Linked DNA regions of Sporosarcina pasteurii. The protein of the gene in region 2 interacts with the protein of the main gene of each other region in a pairwise test. Links are inferred from orthologs where the notes say so. Each region holds a gene or a part of one and is shown on either strand. Other genes may lie near its edges.

The links.
Region 1: the proteins of ftsZ (region 2) and rlmN interact in binary tests that used the Escherichia coli proteins (3 or more experiments, as listed by UniProt). The link is inferred for Sporosarcina pasteurii from one-to-one orthologs.

What each region holds. Positions count from the first base shown.
Region 1 is NZ_CP160452.1:2,423,319-2,440,941, reverse strand. What follows is about bases 5,909-8,882. They hold rlmN (23S rRNA (adenine(2503)-C(2))-methyltransferase RlmN), read left to right. Parts: upstream 5,909-6,850; coding sequence 6,851-7,915; downstream 7,916-8,882. Other genes in these bases: AB1H92_RS11535 (penicillin-binding transpeptidase domain-containing protein), read left to right, coding at 8,051-8,882; AB1H92_RS11545 (hypothetical protein), read right to left, coding at 6,420-6,725; AB1H92_RS11550 (general stress protein), read right to left, coding at 6,000-6,332. Outside these bases: hisG (ATP phosphoribosyltransferase), read left to right, coding at 1-620; hisD (histidinol dehydrogenase), read left to right, coding at 620-1,903; imidazoleglycerol-phosphate dehydratase HisB, read left to right, coding at 1,906-2,490; hisA (1-(5-phosphoribosyl)-5-[(5-phosphoribosylamino)methylideneamino]imidazole-4-carboxamide isomerase), read left to right, coding at 2,792-3,511; imidazole glycerol phosphate synthase subunit HisF, read left to right, coding at 3,504-4,253; bifunctional phosphoribosyl-AMP cyclohydrolase/phosphoribosyl-ATP diphosphatase HisIE, read left to right, coding at 4,320-4,937; AB1H92_RS11560 (hypothetical protein), read left to right, coding at 5,229-5,408; AB1H92_RS11555 (hypothetical protein), read right to left, coding at 5,488-5,865; more of AB1H92_RS11535, read left to right, coding at 8,883-10,063; AB1H92_RS11530 (YusW family protein), read left to right, coding at 10,180-10,749; proB (glutamate 5-kinase), read left to right, coding at 10,950-12,050; AB1H92_RS11520 (glutamate-5-semialdehyde dehydrogenase), read left to right, coding at 12,081-13,328; AB1H92_RS11515 (LamB/YcsF family protein), read right to left, coding at 13,362-14,135; AB1H92_RS11510 (biotin-dependent carboxyltransferase family protein), read right to left, coding at 14,137-15,144; 5-oxoprolinase subunit PxpB, read right to left, coding at 15,138-15,842; AB1H92_RS11500 (SCO family protein), read right to left, coding at 16,026-16,595; AB1H92_RS11495 (cell wall metabolism sensor histidine kinase WalK), read right to left, coding at 16,608-17,623.
Region 2 is NZ_CP160452.1:2,175,258-2,183,080, reverse strand. Bases 4,929-7,746 are described here. They hold ftsZ (cell division protein FtsZ), read left to right. Parts: upstream 4,929-5,654; coding sequence 5,655-6,839; downstream 6,840-7,746. Other genes in these bases: AB1H92_RS10260 (sigma-E processing peptidase SpoIIGA), read left to right, coding at 7,147-7,746; ftsA (cell division protein FtsA), read left to right, coding at 4,929-5,595. In the rest of the region: murD (UDP-N-acetylmuramoyl-L-alanine--D-glutamate ligase), read left to right, coding at 1-165; putative lipid II flippase FtsW, read left to right, coding at 215-1,339; AB1H92_RS10290 (cell division protein FtsQ/DivIB), read left to right, coding at 1,565-2,407; AB1H92_RS10285 (DUF881 domain-containing protein), read left to right, coding at 2,391-3,110; AB1H92_RS10280 (DUF881 domain-containing protein), read left to right, coding at 3,130-3,843; AB1H92_RS10275 (small basic family protein), read left to right, coding at 3,846-4,217; more of ftsA, read left to right, coding at 4,312-4,928; more of AB1H92_RS10260, read left to right, coding at 7,747-7,823. UniProt on the Escherichia coli protein: Essential cell division protein that forms a contractile ring structure (Z ring) at the future cell division site. The regulation of the ring assembly controls the timing and the location of cell division.

The DNA.
Region 1 (17,623 bases), 260 kb from region 2 along the record:
GCTTAACATTAGCGATTGCGACCGGTAGAACAGCGAAGCAAGCAATGGCTTTATTAGAAAAAGCCGGCATCACCTTTCCAGATTTTCATAATAAAAGTAGAAAACTAGTGATGTTAGATGAAACAGAGGCAATCAAATTAATTCTAGTGAAAACGGCCGATTTACCTACCTATGTAGAAAAAGGGGCCGCAGACATTGGCATTATCGGCAAAGACATCATTATGGAAGAACAGCCTGATATATATGAACTCGTAGATTTACAGATTGGTAAATGTAAAGTTGCAGTTGCAGGATTTCCTAATCAAGCACTACAAAATGGTTCACCTCTTACAGTTGCAACAAAATATCCTTTCATTACAAAATCGTATTTCGATGAAAAAGGGATTCGTGTTGAGACAATCAAACTGAATGGTTCTATTGAATTGGCACCACTTATTGGATTATCCGATGTCATAGTGGATATCGTAGAAACCGGAACGACCTTGAAGGAAAATGGTCTCGTCGTATTAGATGAAATTATGGATATTAGTGCAAGATTAATTGTGAATAAAGCTAGTTTTGCTACAAAAACAGTAGAAATTGAACAAGTTATCAATCAGGTTAAAGCAGCATTGGAGTGATAGAAGTGAAATACATGACAGGTAAGGAATATCAAGCTGAATTGCGTAACAATCGCATTAGAAATGAAGATGATGAAACAATTAATCGAAGCGTTCGAGACATTATTCAACAAGTACGTGAGCGTGGCGATGAGGCGCTAGTTGCTTATACGGCCAAGTTCGATCATGTTCAAATAACTAATTTAACCGTATCGAAAGAAGAGATTGAAGAGGCGCGAGACAGTGTCGGTAAATCGTTCATTCAAGCCATTCAAAGAGCGATAAAAAATATTAAAGGATTTCATGAAGAACAACGTGAAAAGACATGGTTAACGAATCCGAGCGAAGGGGTCATGCTAGGGCAAAAAGTAACGCCACTTGAAAGTGTGGGAATCTACGTGCCAGGTGGAAAAGCTGCCTATCCTTCTACTGTGTTAATGAATGCAATTCCTGCAAAAATCGCTGGCGTTAAGCAAATTGCCATTACAACACCTGTTCAAGAGGATGGAAAAGTGAATCCATATGTTTTGACTGCTGCTGCTGAAGTTGGCGTAGAAACCATTTATAAAGTAGGCGGAGCCCAAGCGATTGCAGCACTTGCTTATGGAACAGAAACTGTCGGGAAAGTCGTCAAAATTGTAGGGCCTGGAAATGCATATGTTGCTTGTGCAAAAAAGTGGGTTTTTGGAGATGTCGCAATCGATATGATTGCGGGACCAAGTGAAATTTGCATCGTTGCAGATGAAAGTGCGAATCCCAAATATGCCGCGGCTGATCTATTATCACAAGCAGAACACGATGAGGGGGCATCAGCGATCTGTATCACAACGAGTGATTTGTTTGCCGAGGCGTTACAACTTGAAATTCAACAGCAAATGGAAAATGCGGAGCGAAAAGCGATTATTGAACAATCTATCACCAATCAAGGACGGATTGTTGTTACTGAATCGCTGGCAGAAGCCTATGAACTTGTGAATGAACTCGCCCCTGAACATTTGCAGTTAATGATTGAAAATCCAATGGAAAAACTATCAAATATTAGGAATGCGGGCGCTATTTTTCTTGGGAACCACTCACCCGAAGCATTGGGAGATTATCTTGCAGGCCCGAACCACACATTACCAACGAGCGGTACATCCACATTTTCATCACCATTAGGCGTTTATGACTTTGTCAAAAAAACAAGCATTATACATTACTCGGCAGCGGCTTTAAATGAAGTGGCCGATGACATCATTACAATCGCCAATGCGGAAGGATTATATGCCCATGCAAATTCAATCGCAATACGGAAGGAGGATTAATAATGCGTAAAAAAGAGATTAGCCGCTCAACAGCGGAAACATCTATATCATTAGATTTTTCAATCGATGGAACCGGAACGACGGATATCAAAACTGGTGTCGGATTCTTTGACCATATGCTGACTGCATTTACAAAGCACGGGTTATTTGATTTAAAGGTACGTTGTGATGGGGATATTGAAGTGGATCAGCACCATACAGTCGAGGATATAGGAATTGTCTTAGGCCAAGCATTCAATGAAAGCATTGGTGCGAAGGAAGGCATCGAACGCTATGCGACGGTTTCTGTCCCAATGGATGAAGCTCTATCTACCGTTTCGCTGGATATTAGTGGACGTTCGTTTTTAGTGTATAACGTGGATGGATTAAAAGACAAAGTCGGTGAATTTGATACTGAACTTGTCGAAGAATTCTTCCATGCATTTACAAGCCACGCAAAAGTGACACTCCATATTAATTTGGCATATGGAAAAAATACACACCATATCATTGAATCCATCTTCAAAGCATTCGGTCGAGCGTTGCGTGTAGCGAGTACGATTAACCCTGAGGTGAAAGGGATTCCATCGACAAAGGGACTGCTTTGACACGAGTCGTCAGCAATGATAAAAACTATATCTTATTTGAATTTGATACGGAAATTTATAATTGTTTATTTATATTTAAAACTAATTTTAAAGTGGGTTTTGTTGATTGGAGTGGAGGGTGGCGAGTGCTCTCAAACGCTCCGCTTTTTGGTCGCAAAAGCCGTTCTTCGTGATGGCTCTTCCTGTGGGATTAGCGGAACAGGTGAGACCCCGCAGTGGAGCGTTAGCGCCTGAAGCTAGAAAGCGTCCACCCGGAACTGAGATCAACTTACACTTTTAATATAAGAGGAGCGAAAACTAGATGATTCTTTTTCCTGCAATAGATATTCGAAATGGTAAATGCGTAAGACTCATTCAAGGGGATTACGACCAAGAAATCATTTATGGGGACTCCCCAACTGAAATGGCATTATTATGGGAAAAACAAGGTGCTGAATATATACATATCGTCGACTTAGACGGTGCAAAAACGGGTGAATCTCCAAACCAATTAGCGATTCAAAACATTGCTAAGGCTGTTTCAGTACCGATACAAGTAGGTGGCGGGATTCGTTCTATGGAAATCATTGACGAACATATAGCTAGCGGTGTAAGTCGTGTCATTATCGGAACAGCAGCAATCACCAATCGTCCATTTCTTGAAGAGGCAGTGCAAAAGTACGGTGATAAAATTGCTGTCTCCATCGATGCACGTAATGGCTTTGTGGCGACAGATGGTTGGACAGAAACGACTGATAAAAAAGCACTTGATTTATTGCAAGAATTAGAGGTAATCGGTGTGAAGACGGTTGTATATACTGATATTTTTAAAGATGGCATGATGCAAGGCCCTAACTTCCAAGAACTCCAAGCAATAAATAAAGCATCTGCCGTGGACGTCATTGCTTCCGGTGGTGTGACGACGGAAGAAGATATACAACAATTAGAAGGTATGAATTTGTATGGTGCAATTATTGGTAAAGCACTTTACGAAGGAACGCTCTCACTTCAGCAATTGAGAGAAGGTGCATTTCGTGAATAGTTATCGAATTATTCCTTGTTTAGATGTCGATAAAGGCAAAGTCGTAAAGGGGCGGAAATTTAAAGACGTTCAGGAAGTGGCAGAACCACTCACTTTGGCGAAAAAGTATGTTCAAGACGGAGCCGATGAACTGGTATTTTATGATATAACGGCTTCATCTGAAAAGCGTGCAGTTTTTATTGAATTAATTGCCCAACTTGCTAAAGAAATTCCAATTCCATTTACAGTTGGGGGAGGCATTCGAAGCCTTGATGACATTCAAAGTGTAATAGATGTAGGGGCTGACAAAGTATCGTTAAATAGTGTTGTGCTAGCAAATCCATCATTTATTGCAGAAGCCGCAAACCGTTTCGGATCAGAAAAAATTGTTTTTTCGATGGATGTAAAAGAAGTTGCCCCGTCCACTTGGCATGTTTTTGCTAGAGGTGGCCAAAAGGATACTGGACTGGATGCCATCAAATGGGCACTTCAAGGAGAAGCGAACGGCGCTGGGGAGATTGTGCTAAACAGCATTGATGGAGACGGAGAAAAAGACGGCTACTCACTAGAACTAACAAAAAAAATCGCGGAAGCAGTCAGTATTCCGGTCGTCGCAAGTGGCGGCGCTGGGAAAATGGAAGATTTTAAAACTGTCTTAACAGAAGGAAAAGCAGACGCAGCCCTTGCGGCATCTGTATTCCATTATGAAGAGATTACAATTCAAGACTTAAAAGCGTACTTGAAGGAGCAAGGATTAAATTAAAGGGAAAGCCTAGCGCTAAGCCGCTTAAAACGATCTAAGATTAAAAAAGTTGGGACTGATAAAATAATGAAAATTGAAGATATCACTTTCAATGAAAATGGTCTCGTTCCTGCAATTGTACAAGATGAGCAAACGGGCAATGTGCTCATGCTGGCCTATATGAACGAAGAAGCGATGGCTAAAACGATTGAAACGAAAGAGACATGGTTTTATAGCCGTTCTAGGGAAGAACTGTGGAACAAAGGTGCAACTTCTGGAAATCGTCAAAAGGTCAAGCGATTATCATATGATTGTGATCAAGATACAATTCTCGTTCAAGTCGAACCAATAGGACCCGCCTGTCATACAGGAGAGGAAACTTGTTTTTTCCAAACTGTTTTTGAAGAAGAAACGCCAAATCGCCAAATCGTTCATGATGTAATTGCGAGTATTCGAAATCGCCGAAATAACCCGGTAGAAGGCTCCTACACATCTTATTTATTTAGGGAAGGCATTGACAAAGTGCTGAAAAAGGTTGGGGAAGAGTCGAGTGAAGTTATTATTGGCGCTAAGAATGAAGACAAACGCGAATTGACGAGTGAATTGGCAGATTTACTCTACCATTCCCTCGTCCTGATGGAAATTTCAGGGGTTACGATAACGGATGTAAAAAAAGAATTGGTTAAGAGGCGCATAGAAAAGTAAAGGTTGGTAAAAGTTTTTCTATAGAAACGTAATATAATTTATATAAAAAACAGTCCTGGTTAACAATGAATCAGGACTGTTTTATTTATGTTTAATGATAAATTCTGAACGGAATGTGATAAGATTCAGTCCGCTTTGTGGAAGAGTCATAAATATTGCAGAGTTTTTGTGTGGTTAATTTGAGAAAGTCATTGGAAACCTATACGATACAACTATGTAAAAGAAAGTTCCTGAAATAAAATGAAAATTTCTTTACTTATAATGACTAAATTTAAAAGGTGGGTGAAGAAGATGGGCTCAAAATACATAGACCTTGGCTTTGCATTATTCCTAGGTTATTTTGCATACACACGTGTTGTAAACGGACAATATGGGTTTGCAACCTTATTTGCAGTGTTATCTATACTAAATTTCTCAACTGCATTTATGAAGCATAAGCGAGTGCTTGGACAAAAAAAGGATGAAGAGTAACGAATAAAATTGTGCTTTTCGATTTGATGGGAATCAAACTGTACCCGAAACAATTAAATTGTTTTCGAGTACAGTTTTTTTATGCGGTATTTTTATTTTTTCTAATGAGGCGTACAATAAATTCAATGAGTAAAGATAAGCCTAAACCAAACGAAGAGATAATAAATAAAGATAAAATACCAATTACATCGCCTTGGCCATTGATATCTAATATGAAACTACGAAACATATCAAAAAAAGCGATAATCATTGCGATCCCAAAAATTGGAAAAGCTATTTTTAATTGATAAAATAGTAGGGCTGAAAAAGAGATGCCGATAATTAAGCCGAAAATGACAAAAGTCACAAAGTTTAAAACCTCTACATCGTGACCTAATACATTTCTTAGCCCAATCACAAGAAGTACAAATGTAGTAATTCCAGAAAAAACGCCAAATTTACCATAATACTGTTCCACGTATTGCACCTGCTTTCTATCTTACACTAATCATACCTAATCCTCGCTTAAAAATCTTATTAAATGATTTAACGATGCAAATACGTGAAATAGCTGCAGTTAAAGTCCGCCCGACTTTAACTGCAGCCTGAATATCACTTATTATTTGTTTTGTTTGCAATGATCACTAGCTTACCTTGGTCAAGTTCTTCCTCGGCTGTTTCGGCTTCAGTTGTTGTTAAACCAGCTGCTTCCATTTTACTTCGAAGCTCGTCGCCTCGCGAGGAGACTAAGTTTTTCAGCGTGTTCAAAACGCCTTCTTCTTTCAAACCAACTTTTTCAGTGTCTAATGCTTCAGTAATGTCATTTCCTCTTTTTTCATCATGTGCAAAAATATAGATGTCGTCATGCGAATATCCAGTTGACACCAATTTTTCCACTTCAGACTTTGCTTGGACAACATTTTCTACTGTTTTTTTTACAGTCATTAAAAATCCCTCCCATTTGTTTATATTTTATCTATACCAACTTGGAGGGATCCTAAACATTACAAAGTGATGACAGGTTGAAATTTACTACTTATCATGGGAAGCAAGTAGTTGATAAGACTGTATAAATTGCGCTGGATTCGTCGAAATTAAAAATGGGAAAACACCTTCATTCGTATGTAAATATAGAATGCCATGCCCATTTGAAAATGGTTTATAAGACATATCAAATACGTTTTGCAACTGAAAATGATGCGAATTTGAATAAATAGATGTTTGTGTCATCGTTAGTAATTGTTCAATTTCTATTTTTTGTTGCTCAAAATTTTTAATAAACCTTTCGACGACTGTAAATTGTATCGTCGAGATGGTTTTGCTTGTGAAATCTTTCAAATCAAGCCCTCCTCCCTTTGATTGAGTGGAATAATTAAACAACAAAATTGAGTGAATTAGTTGTTCCAAAATCAGCTATCCCGTAGTATAATGAGTGAATTGTAATTTTGAAAAGAGGATAATAAATGAAGAAATCAATATACGGATTAACGCTTGAACAGTTAACGGACTGGTTAATTGAAAATGGTCAGAAAAGATTTCGTGCTGACCAAATATGGGATTGGCTGTATAAAAAACGTGTGACATCTTTTTCACAAATGAAAAATATTAATAAAGATTGTATTCAATTATTAGAAGAACATTATATCATCCAATCGCTTGAACAGACAGTAAAACAAGAATCAGAAGATGGAACGATTAAGTTCTTATTTAAAATGCAAGACGGTAACTTAATCGAAACTGTACTAATGAAATTTCCGTACGGCTATTCCGTTTGTGTAACAACCCAAGTCGGTTGTAACATCGGATGCAGTTTTTGCGCGAGCGGCCTACTGAAAAAGAGCCGTGACTTACAAAGCGGAGAAATTGTTGAGCAAATTATGAAAGTACAACATCATTTAGATGCTAAAGGATTAGATGAACGAGTAAGTCATATTGTTGTTATGGGCATTGGAGAGCCGTTTGATAACTATACCAATCTAATGGCGTTCCTCCATATCGTTAATTCACAAAAAGGGCTTAGCATTGGTGCGCGTCATATTACTGTCTCAACAAGTGGACTTGCCCATAAAATTAAAGAATTTGCGGATGAAGATATTCAAATCAACTTGGCGGTTTCTTTACATGCACCGAATGATGAACTTCGGTCAAGCATTATGAAAATCAACCGTGCATTTCCAATTGATAAGCTAATGGATTCCATTGATTATTACCTGGAAAAGAATAATCGTCGAATTACGTTTGAATATATTATGTTAGATGATGTAAATGACCACGTTGAAGAAGCGCGCCAACTTGCACGTCTGCTTGCGAATAAGCGACATCTTTCATATGTCAATTTAATTCCATATAACCCAGTCGATGAACATAGCCAGTATCGAAGAAGTAAGCCGGAAGCGATTCAAGCCTTTTATGAAACGCTCAAAGGTAAAGGTATCCCATGTGGTGTGCGTTTAGAACAAGGAACAGATATTGATGCTGCTTGTGGTCAATTAAGAAGTAAACAAATCAAGAAAAACAAAACAAACTAATTGTTGATCCGATAGAATAGGTAACTTATTCTATCGGATTTTTATCATTAAAGGATGAATGATACACAGTTATAGTAGTACTAGAAGCTGTTCTTTTGGTACTATATAGATATGTAGGTAAAAGGAGGGTTTATATTGCGGAAATTGCGTTATGGTATTTTATTTCTCGGATTAATACTGACTTTAGCTGCTTGTTCCAAAGAAGAAGACACACCTGTAGATAGACTTTCTGCTTATGTCGACTTATGGAATGATGCTAAATTTACAGAGATGTACGATGACTATATAACAGAATCGTCGAAAGATGTTTTTGGAAAAGAACAATTTATTGAACGTGCCGAAAAACTTTATGCAGATTTAGGTATTTCTTCCATAGAAGTCATTTTTGATAAACCGGAAGAAGAAAAAACGTATAAAAAAGAAGAAGACGTTGAGTTTCCTGTTCAAATAAAACTGGAGACAATAGCCGGGGAAATTGATTTTAAGAAGAATGTTCCATTAACTTATAAAGAACAAGGTGAAACAAAGAACTGGTTTATTGAATGGGATCCGTCTTTTATTCTTCCAGATTTATCTATGCACGATAAAGTAAGGATTTCAACCATTCAATCAAAGCGTGGAGAAATTTATGACCGTCATAATAAAGCGCTTGCGATAAATGGTTCGGGTGTTGAAATTGGCATTGTACCAGAAAAATTTAATACTGAAACAGATGCAGAAAAACTTGCGACATTGCTTGGAACAACCGCCAACTTTATTAACGAACAATTGAATCAAAGTTGGGTGCAGCCAGACTTATTTGTGCCAATTAAAAAATTATCTTTTACACAAGAAGATATTTATAATGAAGCATTGCAAATTGCTGGCGTAACGTCAATGAAAGCAGAGATGCGCGAATACCCTTACGCAGAATCTTTAGCACATCTTATTGGCTACATAGGGCAAATTAATGCGGAAGAATTAGAAAAGCTAAATGATAAAGGCTATAAAGAATCAGATCTTGTTGGTAAACGAGGACTCGAGCAATTACTTGAAGAAAGACTTCGTGGTGAAGATGGGATTAAAATTTACATTGAAAAAACAGAACAGAATGCCGAAAAAATAATGATTGCTGAAACGCCGGCGATCGATGGCGAAAATATAACGTTAACAATCGACGCTGAGTTTCAAAAGGCTGTTTTTGCAGAAATGAACGGTGAACCTGGTACCGCAGCGATTGTTGATCCGAAAACAGGTGAAACACTTGTATTAGCAAGTTCTCCGGCATTTGATCCAAATGAACTGTCGCTTGGTATTTCTTCAACTCGCTATGCAGAGTTAACGGATGATCCCGCAGAGCCTTTATTAAATAGATTTGCGGCTACGTATGCGCCAGGTTCTTCTATCAAACCAATCACGGCTGCAATCGGTTTATCTACTGGAACACTTAAACCTGACGAAGGGCATACGATTGAGGGGAAGAAATGGCGAAAGGACGGTTCGTGGGGGAACTTCCAAGTCACACGAGTTTATACTGCACCGAACCCAGTGGACTTGAAAAAAGCACTTGTCTACTCAGATAATATTTATTTTGCAAAAGAAGCTTTGGAAATGGGTAGTGAACAGTTTGTAGAAGGTTTGCAACAATTTGGTTTTGGAGAAGAGATTCCTTTTAAATATGGTCTTCGGACATCGCAAATTTCCAACGATGGAAAAATTACTTCCGAAGGTCAACTTGCAGATACGTCATTTGGACAAGGTCAAATGCTTATGAACATCCTTCACTTGGCATCTACTTACGGTGCAATTGTAAATGAAGGACAAATGACTAAACCTGTTTTGTTTGCAGATGAAAAGAAAAGTGAAGTATGGAAAGAAGAATTGCTGTCGGCAGAACATGCGGCAATTTTACAAGAAGATTTGAGAGCAGTTGTATCAGATGGTTTTGCCGAAGCAGCAAATATTTCATCTCCAAAAATTTCAGGGAAAACTGGAACAACGGAATTGAAGTCTTCACTAGAAGAAGCTGGAAAAGAAAATGGCTTTTTCGTCGCTTACCCGACAGATGATCCAACTTATATTATTGCCATGATGATTGAAGGGGTAGAAAATAAAGGCGGAAGCGGTTATGTTGCAGAAAAAGTCGCCAATGTGATGAAAACGAGATAAATGAATGACAAAAGTAACGGATTCCAATTGTAAGATAGGGAATTCGTTGCTTTTTTTATATTTTGGAGTAAAATCTGCTTACTTTGGGAATAACAACATACAAGGAGGTAGGAAAAATGAAAAAAACTTTTCTAGTCATTTCATTATTTGTCATGTCTTTATTCGTTGTAGCCTGCGGAACGACGAATAATGGTAATGAAAAACCGGCAGATAATCAAATAATTGAGGATAATAACAACGCCGGTACAAAAGGCACCAATGGTAATACAGGAACGAACGGTACGGAAGCTGGAGTAGAAGGAACGAATAACAATTCAGGACAACAATCAGGTTCAAATGGTAGTGATGAAGCAGCTAAAATGGACGCATTGGACTATACAGAGTTTTCCTTGGATATCGATTATGGCAATCACAAGGATTATGATGTAGAGCTTGAACGAGAAGAAAACGGTTTTGTGGAAGCAAAACTTGAAGATGATACGAATGGCATCAAGAAAAGAGGTTCAGAAGCCTTTAATGAAATTTATCCGTTAGTCGAACAATTAACGATTACACAAGATACAACGAAAGAGGAAGCAATTAAAGAAGTTCTTGATGTCTTTAAACAAGATGCAAATTATCAAAAATTCGAATTAGAAATCACCTTTAAAGACGGCACGAAAATCGAATTTGAAGATAGAAAATAAAGGAAAAGCCTGACGATATTACATGTCAGGCTTTTTTCTGTGAAATTTAGATGAATCGATAACAATTATTCAAATATGCTAATAAATATACAGTTAAACAAATAATTATTCCTTAACCCCTTTATTTTTGTAGTAATTTATAGTAAAGTATGTATATCGTTAATTATAAGACTATTGAAAAATAAGTAGGGGAATGTGCGATGATGAAAAAACGGATTGTCGTTAAGATTGGGAGTAGTTCGCTTACAAATGAAAATGGAGAGATTGATCAAGTAAAATTTGTGGATCATGTCAATGCACTTGCTGAACTCCGAAGTGCGGGACATGAAGTGTTATTAGTTTCTTCTGGTGCAGTTGCGGCTGGTTTCAAACGTTTAGGGTATTGCACAAGACCGATTACGTTGAAAGGAAGACAAGCGGCTGCAGCTGTCGGTCAAAGTCTATTAGTACAATCTTATATTGATAAGTTTAGTGAATTTGGCATTGTACCTGCGCAAATATTATTAACACGTGATGATTTTTCAAATCGTGACCGTTATAAAAATGCATATGCTACGATGTCAGAGCTCTTGGAAAGACGGGTATTACCGATCATTAACGAAAATGATACAATTTCCGTTAGAGAGTTAACATTCGGTGATAACGATATGTTATCCGCACTCGTCAGCGGTCTTATGAAAGCAGATCAACTAATCATATTAACAGATGTGAATGGTCTTTATGATTCCAATCCAAATGAAAATCCAGATGCCCAAAAAATCGATTTACTAAATGAGATTACAGATGACATGCTATCTTTCGCAGATGAGTCTGGTTCTAGTGTGGGAACTGGTGGAATGAAATCGAAATTATTAGCAGCCAAAACGGCCTTATCTGTCGGTGTCCCAGTCTTTATTGGTAAAGGTTTTGGAAAAGATAAATTAACAAACATGATTAATGGGCATGGTGACGGCACTTATATTCTCAATGAGCAGCAAAATTCAATTACGATTAATCAACAATGGATTGCGATGCACTCTGAGGCATCCGGGAAAATTTATGTCGATGAAGGTGCAGAAGAGGCGATTTTATATAACAGCAAAAATTTATTACCAGCAGGCGTTTTTAAAGTACAAGGGAACTTTAAAAAAGGGGATGTCGTTGAGGTCTTTGGACTGAATGGATTAATCGGAAAAGGTGAAGTTACTTATTCAGCAAAAGAACTTCAAAAAGCAATTGGCAAGCGAAGTGAGGAACAAACGAATCGTGTCAGAACAACGCAGGTTGAAGTCATACATCGAGCAAAGTGGGTAACGATATAGGAGGGGTTTTAAATGGGAGAATTAACGATGATAAATGAAGTGCAAGATAAAGGTAAAAAAGCAAAAGCGGTGAGTATACAATTAGGAATGAAAACAACAGCAGAGAAAAATGAAGCACTGCAACTTATCGCAGAACAGTTAGTAGCTGATCAAGCATTTCTTTTAACTGAAAATGCAAAAGATATTCAAGCGGGACAAAAAAATGGACTGACAGAAGAAGTATTAGACCGTATTTTATTAACGGAAGATAGAATTATCGCGATGTCTCAGGCGATTCAAGAATTAATCGAATTGGCAGACCCAGTCGGAGAGATTTTTGAATCTATTGAAAAAGAAAATGGCTTACTCATTCAGAAAAAGCGTGTACCCATCGGTGTTATTGGTATGATTTATGAAGCACGTCCAAACGTAACGGTCGATGCAGCGACGTTATCCTTAAAGACTGGAAATGCAGCCATTTTAAGAGGAAGTTCTTCGGCAACCTATTCCAACCAAGCGCTCATTCAATCGATTCATAAAGCATTGGAAAAGAGTGCAATTCCAGTAGAAGCGGTTCAATTAATTGAAGATACGAGCCGTGAAACTGCGAAAGAATTGTTCAATCTAAATGAATACCTTGATGTATTAATCCCAAGAGGTGGTAAAAAGCTGATTGAAACGGTCATCAAAGAATCTACTGTGCCAGTACTTGAGACAGGTGCGGGGAATTGTCATTTGTTTATTGATGAAACAGCGGATAAACAAATGGCAGTAGCCATTTTATTAAATGCAAAATTGCAACGCCCATCCGTCTGTAATGCAGTTGAAACGATACTCCTACATGAAAAATGGTTTGCACAACACGGGAAAGAAGTGGTTAAGTTGTTGCAAGACAATGAAGTAGTGATTCATGGAGATTCTTCAATTCAAGAAATTTCGGAGGAAATCCATGTTGCGACAGAGGAAGATTGGTACACTGAATATTTAGGGCTTGAAGTTGGGCTGAAAGTTGTGAAGGATGTTGACCAAGCGATTCAACACATTTCACAATATGGCACAGGGCATTCCGAAGCAATTGTGACAGAGAATGAAAAACATGCTGCGCAATTTGTAAACCAAGTGGACGCTGCGGCTGTGTATCATAATGCTTCCACAAGATTTACGGATGGCTTTGAGTTTGGATATGGTGCAGAAATCGGCATCAGTACACAAAAATTACATGCGAGAGGTCCAATGGGGTTACAAGCTTTAACGTCTAGCAAATTTGTCATTCAGGGGACAGGGCAAGTTCGTAATTAACTAAAAAAGTGATAGGGGATTTCGATATCCCTGTCACTTTTTTTGTGTGAAGTTTTGAATCGAGATTTTTTCTTTTCGTAAAGCTGCTGAAACTTGTTGAGCGAATTGTATAGCGTTTTCCCCGTCGCCATGAATGCAAACAGTTTGTCCTTGTAGCTTAATTGTGGAGCCGTCTATTGTTGTTACTTGTTGTTCTTTTATAATTTGCATCACTTGTTCAATTGCTTTTTCAGTATTTGTAATCAATGCATTCGGATGACTTCTAGGTGTCAATGAACCGTCACGTTGATAAGTTCGATCGGCAAAAATTTCAGTGACCGTTTCTAAACCAATTTTTCTTCCAGCTTCTATTAATTTACTATTTGCGAGTCCGTAAAGGCGCAACTTAGGGTTTAACTGGTAGATGGCCCGTGCAATCGCCTCTGCAAGTCTCGCATCTTTTGCGCTCATATTATAAAGTGCGCCGTGCGGTTTAACATGTTGTAAAGTTCCGCCTTCAGCAGAGACAAAAGCCTGAAGCGCTCCAATTTGATAAAGTGTTAATTCGTAAACTTCCTCTGGTGTTACTTTCATCTCTCGCCGACCAAAACTAATCATATCTTGAAATCCAGGGTGTGCGCCAATCGCTACATTATATTGTAACGCCAGTGTAACGGTTTTACGCATAATGCTCGGATCGCCGGCGTGAAAACCGCAAGCGATATTTGCTGAAGAAATGAATGGTAATATACCTTTGTCGTTGCCAATTGTATAGGCGCCAAAACTCTCTCCAATATCAGCGTTCAAGTCAATTCTATGATGTGTCAAACTAATTCCCCCTTAATGTAATACGTAGAGCCATTGTTAATTGCCTGAATTGTTCTTCCATTTGTATGTAACGTTTTTGAGACGCTTCAATTGAAATCATGTTAAATAAAAGTTTGTCACCTGGCTTTGCTTGCGCAAGGATAGAGAAGTCGCATGATGATACTTGTGCAATTTTAGGATAGCCGCCAGTCGTTTGTCGATCCGCTGTTAAAATAATCGGATTGCCATCTGCTGGTACTTGTATAGATCCAAAAGAAACAGCTTCAGAAATCATTTCTTTTGGTTCAGAAAGTGTAAGGTGCGGTCCAGTTAATCGATACCCCATCCGGTCGGAGTTTACGCTTACCGTAAATGGCTGACTGAAAAATGCTCGTTTAGTCGACTCGGTAAATGCATCATATTGCTTCCCTTTTGTTACGTGAATGATTTTAGGCGTTATATTGTTTGGAACTAAACTTGGCGCTACAAACCAATTTGTTGTTTGAAAAGGAGCGCGACTTTGACGTTGCTTGAAGCTTTCTATCAATATACTCGTGTTGTTTGGATTTTCATTAATAGCAATTTGATCCCCACGTTTTAAAGCCCTTCCTTCTAATCCGCCAATCTTTGCGCGTAAATAAGTCGATTGACTACTAATTACTTTTGGGATGACAAATCCACCCGCAACAGCAAGGTAGGCTCGGCTACCAGCTATCGCATGACCCAATTGCAAAATGCTGTTTTTCTTTACAAAAACAGGTCTCCACATAGGCACGGGAATGCCGTCCATCATCGGTTGTAAATTTGCGCCGCATAATGCAAAAACGCTGTCTTTTTCAAACTGAAGATGTGGCCCGACAACAGTCATTTCAATCGTACTGGCATGTTTTTCGTTGCCAACGAGAAGGTTAGCCATTCGGTGCGCCCATATATCCATCGCACCACTGGCAACAACGCCATATTTTTGATAACCGTAGCGACCTAAGTCTTGTATCGTATCCAGTAATCCGTGTTTTAAAATCGTTAACATGTTGATTCACCACGCAAATGTCTATATTCTTCTTCGGAGATGCTATAAAACTGTAATTGATCTCCGGGTTGTAATAGAGTTGGAATCTCTTCATTTGGTAAAAATAAATCAACTGGTGTTCTCCCAATAATTTGCCACCCGCCTGGTGTTTCGATTGGATAAATCCCAGTTTGTTTTCCAGCAATTCCAACAGAACGCTCTGGAATCGATAGGCGAGGTGTCAATTTACGAGGCGTCGCAATTTTTTCGGGCAGTCCTCCAATAAAAGGAAATCCAGGAGAAAACCCAATCATATGTATAATATAGTCGCCACCCGTATGTAAAGAAATTACTTCCTCTTCGCTTAAATCATGATAAGTTGCAATGTGCGCTAAGTCGGGGCCATATTTACCACCATAGAGCACAGGAATCTTCACTAGGCGACCTGTGAAGTTATCTTCATCTTGTGAATTTTGAAGTAGCTTGTTGAATTCTTCACAAACTGATTGAAAGGGAGAAGAGGAGCCACTAAATTCTATGATTGAATAAAATATCGTTAGCGTTGTATAAGCTGGGATATATTCAATTAACCATGAAGGTGCTTCACGATCTAAGCAAGCAGTGATTCTTTGAATGTGTTCATGTGTATTCAAGCTGATTTTATTGGAAAACTCAACAATCACCGCTTGGTCACCTAAAGGCTGAATTGTATAATCCAATAACGGTTCACCCTTTCTAATTATTTTGTTATCTCTACTTATAGTTTAGCTGATATTGAGCTGGAGTGGTATGAGAGAATGAATAAAAGTTCTGCATTTTAAGATTATTTTATGTAATGCTATTAAATTGACTATGCGTGTATCACTTTTGAGAATAAGAAAAACCGCTGTGAATTAGCGGTCTTATTTCAGAATTTTTTCTATATCAGTTACTAAACTCTCATAATATGTTGTATCAATAAAGTTATATTCTCCCATTAAGTGTCCCTCTTGATCGACTAAGTAGTAATTTGAACTATGAATCACTTGGGAAGATGATGGTGGCTTATGCACGATGGTTTTAAAATGTTCCCGTGCAAATATTTCAATATCATCTGGTGAATAACCTGTAAGTAAGTGCCAATTTGAAAGGTCATTTGTAAAATCCATGACAAAAGAATGCAACCTTTCCGGCGTATCGACTTCCGGATCAACTGTAAATGAAATAAAAGTCACTGGGAGTCCTTTGGCTTTTAATTTTTCCTGCAGTGATGCCGTTTCAGCTGTCATCGGTTGGCAAACGGTTTGACAACTTGTGAAGATAAAATTGGCAATCCAAACGTTACCATGCAAATCTTCCATCCCATATGCGTCTCCATTTTGATTGGTAAAAGTGAAAGTTTCTATTCTTTCTATTGGCATAGACGAAGAATTGCATGCCGCTAGCAAAATGGTAGACAGAACAAGTAAATATCCGACTAATCGAAACTTCATTATATCTCTTCCTTATAATAGTGGTAGTTGAACCGTCACAATCGTTCCGTCGTTCACATCACTAGTAATCGAAAATTGACCATCGTGAAGCCGTGTAATTTCTTTAACAATTGATAATCCAAGACCAGTACCGCCCGTCGTTCGATTGCGTGCTTTATCTGTACGAAAAAATCGGTTGCCGATATACGGAATATCTTCCGCATCAATGACTGTACCAAGGTTTTGTACTTGAAATTTGGCGTGTTCATTATCGTTTTCCAATGATATAAACACGTCGTTATCAATCTTTGAGTACTTAATTGCATTATCAATAATATTATAAAAGACTTGTTGGATACGTTTCGCATCGCCTAACACAATTAACTCTTCGTCGACTGTTACTTGAAGTTGAATCTGCTTCTTTTGACTATGAATTAAAAATAAATCAATCGTGTCTAACAGAACTTGTGCGATGGCTAACGGTTGCTTTGTCATCGTATATAAACCTTCTTGCAAATGAGACAAGTCAACTAAATCGGTAATTAATTTGTTTATTCGTTCTGTTTCCTTTTCAATCGTGTTCAAATAGTTATCTCTATTTTTGGAAGAAAAGTCTTGTTTTAAAGCTTGTGTGTAACCGCTGACATAAGTTAGTGGCGTTCGAAGTTCGTGAACGATGTTTGAGATGAATTCTTTTTGTCGTATTTCTTGTTGTTCAAGTGATTCAGTCATCATATTAAACGTTTTTGCAACTTGACCAACTTCATCGTCATATCGAATGGCCAATCGATTTTCATAATTACCATTCGCAACCTCAACGGCATGGTGCTCGAGTTTTTTGAGTGGATTAAATAATGAGCGCCAAAACGACCAGACGATAATGAACAGAAGACAAAAGAAAATTAGTCCCGTACCAATGAGTAAAGGAATACTTTCCTTAAAAACATCCTGGATTGCGGCAAGTGGAACATAGATATAAATAAAACCGATTAGTTCATATTCTCCTCTAATCGGGAAAATAGCACCGATGATTTCTCTATCAAGTTCCT
Region 2 (7,823 bases):
AGTGTTGAAGAAGCAACAACAATGGAGCACGCTGTTCAGCTGGCTCACGACTTATCTTCGGAAAAGGATATTATTTTGTTATCGCCAGCAAGTGCAAGTTGGGATGAATATGCAAGCTTTGAGGTACGTGGAGATAAATTTATTGACGCGGTCATGTCCCTTTAATAGCCATCAAGTGAAAAATAGTTAGCATTAAAAACACGATTGTGGAAGGATGCGTTCACTGGAAGGAAAGCTAAAAGTTGCGTTCGTCACTTCGGCGCTCGCACTGTCGTGTATTGGATTGGCATTTGTGCATTCGGCAGGATCCTATTGGGGGACAGTTCATTATGCTGATTCGTCTCCATTCATTGTAAAGCAAGGTATTTACATGTTGGTATCTATTGGAATTGCAGCATTTATTATGAAAAGTCCCTTAACATCCAATCAAAAAGTATGGACGATATTGTATTACTTAGCCATTGTTGCCCTTGTTGCGGTGAAAATACCAGGCATCGGTGCGGTTCGAAATGGATCACAAAGTTGGATTATTCTAGGTCCAGTTAGCTTGCAACCAGCAGAGTTCATTAAGGTAGCCCTGATTGGCAAATTAGCAAGTAGTTTGGTTGAAACAAGCGGGAAAAAAATGTTTAGTTTTAAACATCTTTGGTATATTTTATTGCCAGCTGCACTCATCATGTTGCAACCGGACCTAGGATCCACAGTTATTTTAATCGTCTCTGCATTTGTCGTATTATTCGTCGCTGGCTACTCTTTACGTTTTTTTACGATGATTGGTATCGCTGGGGTAGGGGCTTTTATTGCGCTAATTGCTACAGCGCCTTATCGATTAGACCGGATTAAATCGTATATCGATCCGTGGAACGATCCACTGGGAACTGGGTTTCAAGCAATACAATCTCTGTTTGCGATTTCACCTGGTGGACTATTTGGACACGGATATGGCAACAGTAGGCAAAAATATTTGTATTTACCTGAACCCCAAAATGATTTTATATTTTCCATTATTGCCGAGGAATCAGGGTTTATAGGAGCGACAATTATCCTTCTGTTATTTGTTGTTTTTTTAATCGCAACATTTGGGATAGCGATTCGCACCGAAGCACGCTTTTCTTTACTCGTTGTTTCAGGCATGGGCGCAATGATCTTCTTCCAGACATTTTTAAATATCGGAGTAGTCTCCGGATTACTTCCCGTTACAGGCGTTACACTCCCATTTATTAGTTACGGAGGCTCATCTTTACTAACAACATGGATGGCAGCCGGAGTCATCCTCCACTTTATGAATAATAAAAGCGGAGGGCGCCTGGTTAGACACGACGGGCATAAGTCGAAGTAAGGAAGGCTGTCTAGGAACGCCGCGTCCTGTATGTGCCTTAATTTCTGCAAAGTGCGCAGAAATACGGCAAATCTCACCCTTCGCTGTTCGATTGCAACGATTGCATGACCTACATCCTGTAGGCCCGAGTGGTGAACTTTGCCACATAGCTAGCTTGCTTATGACCGTAAGTGACAAGAGTTTTTACAAAACAAAATTTAAAACATATATGAGAGGAGGGGCGGTATGGAAAAGGTTATTGATATTGAAGAAAGAATTCCATCGATGCGTGAAAGGCGACGGAGGAGAACGAATCGGAAGTTCATATTCATCGTATCGGTATTCCTAATCGCTCTTCTCGTCATTCTTTATTTCCAATCACCATTTAGTCGCATTGATAAGTTCCATGTTGTAGGTGCGAAAATCTATGAGCCATCATTTTATACAGACAAAAGTGAACTGCAGGTGGATGATTCTCTGTGGGGATTTTCAGCGAAACAGGTAGAACAGCGACTAGAGAAAATTGAAGGTGTTCAAAAAGCTGTTGTCTCCAGGAAGTGGTTGAGAGGGGTTCAAATCACAGTAACTGAATGGAAACCTATCGCCTATATAGAAAACGATGGTCAATTTGGGCTGTTATTAGAAAATGGTGACGTTTTCACGCCTGAAAAGCTCGCACCAGAAGAGGATGCACCAATTTTAAACGGCTTTACTGATATAGATGTTAAGAAACGAATGACCGAACAGTTAATAAAAATGGAAAATGAAGTTTATCAGTTAATATCTGAAATCCTTTATACAGGGAGGAAAGAGGAGCCGGATTTTATTACGGTATTTATGGATGATGGATATGAGATAAAGGCGATTATCCCTACATTTGCAGAGAAAATGGCCTATTATTCTGCCATCATTGCTCAGTTAGATGGAGAAGAAAAAGGGGTCATTGACATGGAAGTTGGTACTTTCTTTACGCCTTATAGTAAGATTTATGGTGTAACTGGTAATGAGGAAGAGGCAGAGGAAGAGGCAGAGGAAGAGGAACAGGAACAGGAACAGGAAGAGGTCGAATACGATGAGGAAAGCGAGTAGTTTTTTTGATAAAAGAGGAAGACCAATACTATTTGCAATCGTGTTCCTCGTATTAGGTTTTATTCTAGCATTTTCTTATAGAACGTTTGGTAAAGATGCGAAGCACGATCAGTTATCGTCCGCTGCGTTTTTGGCAGAAGAAAAATACCGAGAAGAACTTATAGAACAACAAGAACGAAACAGGGAACTTTCCGACGATATCGGCGTCAAGCAGGAGGAGATTAGAGCCTATGAGCGCTCCTTCTTAGAACAAGAAGAAGATCATGCTGACTTAGTAGAAGAAGCGAAAGATCTTCGCCTGCTGCTTGGTGTAGTTCCAGCAATGGGACAAGGCCTTAGGGTTACACTTATGGATGCGGAATATGATCCGATTGAGCAGAACCCAAATGATTATATTGTACATGAAAGCCATATTTTTAAGGTAATTAACGAATTAAGAATTTCAGGCGCTCAAGGAATTTCAATTAATGGGCAACGTATAACGCATAATTCGTATATTAAATGTACAGGTCCTGTCATTACGATTGACGGGAAAACATTTCCGGCTCCGTTTGTTATTGAGGCAGTTGGAAAAATGGACGTATTGCATGAAGCTCTGTATTTAAAAGGTGGCGTGATTGATCGGCTTTTATTGGACAATATCGTCGTAACGACAGAGCAAATTAAAAATCTTCAGTTAGCCGCGGTAGGAGAAGAAAGCTGAACGTAAGGAAGGTGAGCAAATGCGAAGACAACTGAAGTTTATGATCGTTTTGCTCATTGTTGGTTTTATGATAGCGATTCAGTATAATACAATCCAAAAGCCGGAGAAACGTGACACACGCGATATGTGGGCAATTCGAAATGAATTATCAAATGAGAAAAAACTACATTCTGAATTACTTAAAGAGATACGGGGTTTGGATGAGACAATTCGGACCTATGAATCATTAAGTGATGAAAACACAGGACAAGCACTTAAAGAAACTGTAGAAAAACTACACGCACAAGCTGGTATGACAGACACAGAGGGGCCTGGATTGGTCATTGAAGTTGAACCGTCTCCAGAAAGTATTGCGCTAGGTATCGGTATTACAAGTATATCGCCAGATCTTTTGACGCGCTTTGTCAATGAATTAAACCGTGTGAAATGGCGGGCATTGGAAATCGATGGTAAACGATATACCTCCTTAAGTGCAATTCGAGATATCAATGGCTTTACGACTGTCAATGGATTAAATGTTGCCTCGCCACCGTTTACTATAAAAGTGATTACAGACACTTCTAAGGATAGTGAAATGGTGTATAACACATTGCAGGCATCTGCAATTCATGATGATTTTTATTTAGATGATTTAGTGTTAAGAGTTGGAGAACCTGTAAACAGTGTGAAAATTAGAGGTTGGAAAGAAAGCGTTAAAAATTTGTACTTAAATGAATTGCCGAAAGGGGAATAACGATGTGGCTACCCTTGCTTGGCCTTATATTAGGTGTAACATTTGGTCTTTTATCAGACATACAAGTATCGCAAGTTTACAGTAACTATTTATCAATTGCTATTTTAGCTGCCCTTGACTCCTTATTTGGGGGAATGCGTGCTAGCCTACAGCAAGTATATGATGATAAAATCTTCGTAACAGGATTTTTCTTTAATATCGCTCTAGCAGTTGGACTTGCGTTTTTAGGGGTTCATCTCGGACTTGACTTATATCTTGCAGCAATCTTTGCATTTGCTGTTCGGCTTTTTCAAAATATTGCTGTCATCCGAAGAATATTACTCGCAAAATGGACTGATAGAAGTAAAAGTGCGACCGGAAATACGAATGAATGAAAGGATTTGAATACCCGATGTCGAAAAAATTTAGACAATATGGTTATAATGAAATAGAATGGAAGATAAGCTTTAAATTTGGAGGTGTCAGTCATTGAGCCAATCTGAACTATATGTTTCATTAGATATTGGATCATCGTCAATTAAAGTGTTGATTGGGGAAGTAGATGGTGAAACCCTTCACGTCATTGGAGTAGGGAATGTTCAGTCTTCAGGAATTCGTAGGGGTACGATTATTGATATTGATGCGACTGTAGAGTCGATTCAAAAAGCGGTTGACCAAGCCGAAAGAATGACAGGGATGGCAATACATGAAGTGGTAGTAGGGATTCCTGCTAACGGTGTCACTTTACAAGATGTTAAAGGAGTCGTTGCAGTTAATTCTGAGAATCGGGAAATTACCGATGATGATCTTGATCGTGTGATGCAGTCAGCACAAGTGATGTCTGTTCCACCCGAACGGGAAATTGTGAATATTATTCCAAAGCAATTTATCGTTGATGATTACGGGGAAATTACCGATCCTCGCGGTATGATTGGTGTTCGATTAGAAATGGATGGAACATTGATTACGACGTCTAAAACACTTGTTCATAACATTTTACGATGTGTTGAACGTGCGGGCTTAACAATTCGAGAAATTTATTTACAGCCTCTTGCAGCAGGAACGTTTGCGCTAACGGACGATGAAATGAATCATGGGACAGCTTTTATTGACATCGGTGGAGGCTCAACGACGATTGCTATTTTCGGTGATGATCGACTCATGGCAACTAGTGTACTGCCAATAGGAGGAGACCACGTAACAAAAGATTTATCAATTGTGTTAAAGACACCTACCGAACAAGCAAGAAAAATAAAGCATAAGTTTGGACATGCTTTTTATGACGATGCTTCAGATGATGATTTATTCGAAGTGCCAGTGATTGGTGCAGATTCTAAAGAACAATACAGTCAACGATACATATCGGAAATCATTGGTGTTCGATTAGAAGAGCTTTTCGACCTTGTCTTAGAAGAGTTATTTAAGATGGGGATTAAAGATTTACCAGGCGGCGTCGTCCTAACAGGAGGCATTACGAAGATTGAAGGAATGCTTCCACTCGCTCGCCATGTCCTGAAATCGAGAGTTCGTATTCATACACCTGAATACATCGGTGTACGTGAACCGATGTATACAACAGCAGTTGGTCTAATTCGATATGCGCATATGCAAGAAGAGTTCTTTGGTTCAATTTCTGATGAACCAGCTGTAAGTACAAGTGATGACCATTCATTTGCACAAGCAAAAGCGCAAAAACAGACGAACAGAGAGCACGTAGAAAAGGAAAGCTTTATGTCTAAAGCGAGAAAAGTATTTAATAACTTCTTTGAATAATGTTAGAGATTGATAGAATGAGCAAACATATATGGAAGTAAAATTTAGGAGGAGAGAAAATGCTGGATTTTGATACGAATATTGACCAACTTGCCGTCATTAAAGTAATCGGCGTTGGTGGTGGTGGAAATAATGCAGTAAACCGAATGATTGAGCATGGAGTAGAAGGTGTCGAGTTTATTGCTGTAAATACAGATGCACAAGCGCTTAATCTATCTGAAGCTGAAGTGAAATTACAAATTGGAACAAAGTTAACGCGAGGACTCGGGGCAGGAGCAAACCCGGAAGTTGGAAAGAAAGCAGCAGAAGAAAGTAGAGAACAAATCGAAGAAGCGCTACGCGGTGCAGATATGGTATTCGTTACTGCCGGAATGGGTGGAGGTACAGGAACAGGAGCAGCACCCGTCATCGCGCAAGTTGCAAAAGATTTGGGCGCATTAACAGTTGGTGTTGTGACGCGACCGTTTACGTTTGAGGGCCGAAAGCGTCAAACACAAGCAATTGGTGGAATAACAGCGATGAAAGATTCCGTAGACACATTAATTGTCATTCCAAATGACAAACTACTTGAAATCGTTGACAAGAATACACCAATGCTTGAAGCATTCCGTGAAGCAGATAACGTTCTACGTCAAGGTGTACAAGGTATTTCAGATTTAATTGCAGTCCCAGGACTGATCAACCTAGACTTTGCAGACGTGAAAACAATTATGTCTAATAAAGGCTCTGCACTTATGGGTATCGGGATTTCAACTGGCGAGAACCGAGCATCTGAAGCAGCGAAGAAAGCAATCTCCAGTCCACTACTAGAAACGTCCATTGACGGTGCTAAAGGCGTCCTCATGAACATTACAGGAGGATCCAATTTAAGCTTATTTGAAGTACAAGAAGCAGCAGATATTGTTGCATCAGCATCTGATGAAGATGTCAATATGATATTCGGTTCCGTAATTAATGATAATTTGAAAGACGAAATTATTGTTACTGTGATTGCAACAGGATTTACAGAAGAGCAATTAATTTCAGCAAGACCTACAAGAGGTACAGGAATTGGTGGAAACGCTCAAAATCGTGCACAATCACCTGCTCGTGAACAACAAGTAGAACGTCCGATGGAGCGTCGTCGTGAGGAACAGGAGCAATATAAGCAACCTGAACCGGAACCAATTCATGCGCAACAAAATAATCAAGCGGATGATGGTTTAGATATTCCGACATTTTTAAGAAACCGTCGCCGTAGATAAATATAAACATTTAAACATTCTATCAATGGTTTTTCCGTTGATGGAATGTTTTTTTATATGAACTGAGATAATTTTTTATGATTTCGCAACATAAATTTCTTGACTCTACAAAAACTACACTTATTCTGCTTTGGTATGCCGGTGAAAAGATAATTGTAAAATTTGTCCGTCATTTTACTCATGTAATCTGGGCGCTATACATATATTTTCAACATGGAAATTGTCGAACCTTTTTTTATTAAAAGTACCCAAACCGACAAACATTTTATAGGTTGCGTGCTATCTTTAGTACGAGGGAGGACATTCTATGTATGGCGAGCTGATTATCGGATTGAATATGGTATTTAACTTTACGATTTTGTCATTCGCAAATAAAATGCAAAATGTGAAAATTGGTCTTGCTCGGCTCTGTTTAGCTTCCTTTGTCGGTGCGATACCAGTTGTTTTTTTCCCAGTTTCATTTTGGACAATTCTTGTCGCTTTTATAAGTATGACAGTTGTTGCTTTCGGCAAGTCATTTGAACCTTGGAAAAAATCAGCCTCAATGGTGCTAATTGGTACGCTATTTGCAGGTGGATTATTGACAGCGTTACAATACAATGTCCGAATTTTAGGTGGTTATCAAGCAGTTATTATCTATGCAGGGATTGCTTATTTTGCGCTTTATCTTATAAAAATAAAATGGCTTGATGTGCGTACTTCGCAACACGTCTCAGAGCTTCTTGCCAATTCAACCCTCCATATTTGGGGGAGCGAAATTCCGTTAACAGTTTTTGTAGATTCAGGAAATAGCTGTACTGAGCCATTATCAGGTTATCCAGTTCATTTCATTGCATTACATGCAGTAGAGAATTATATTCCTCATTCATTAAAAAAAGCTTTATTCTCATGGAATCCACAAGGACCATCTACACTGGTAGACTTTCCTGAGGTATATAGGAAAGAACTCCGTCTTGTCAGGTTATTGACTGTACAAGGCAAATC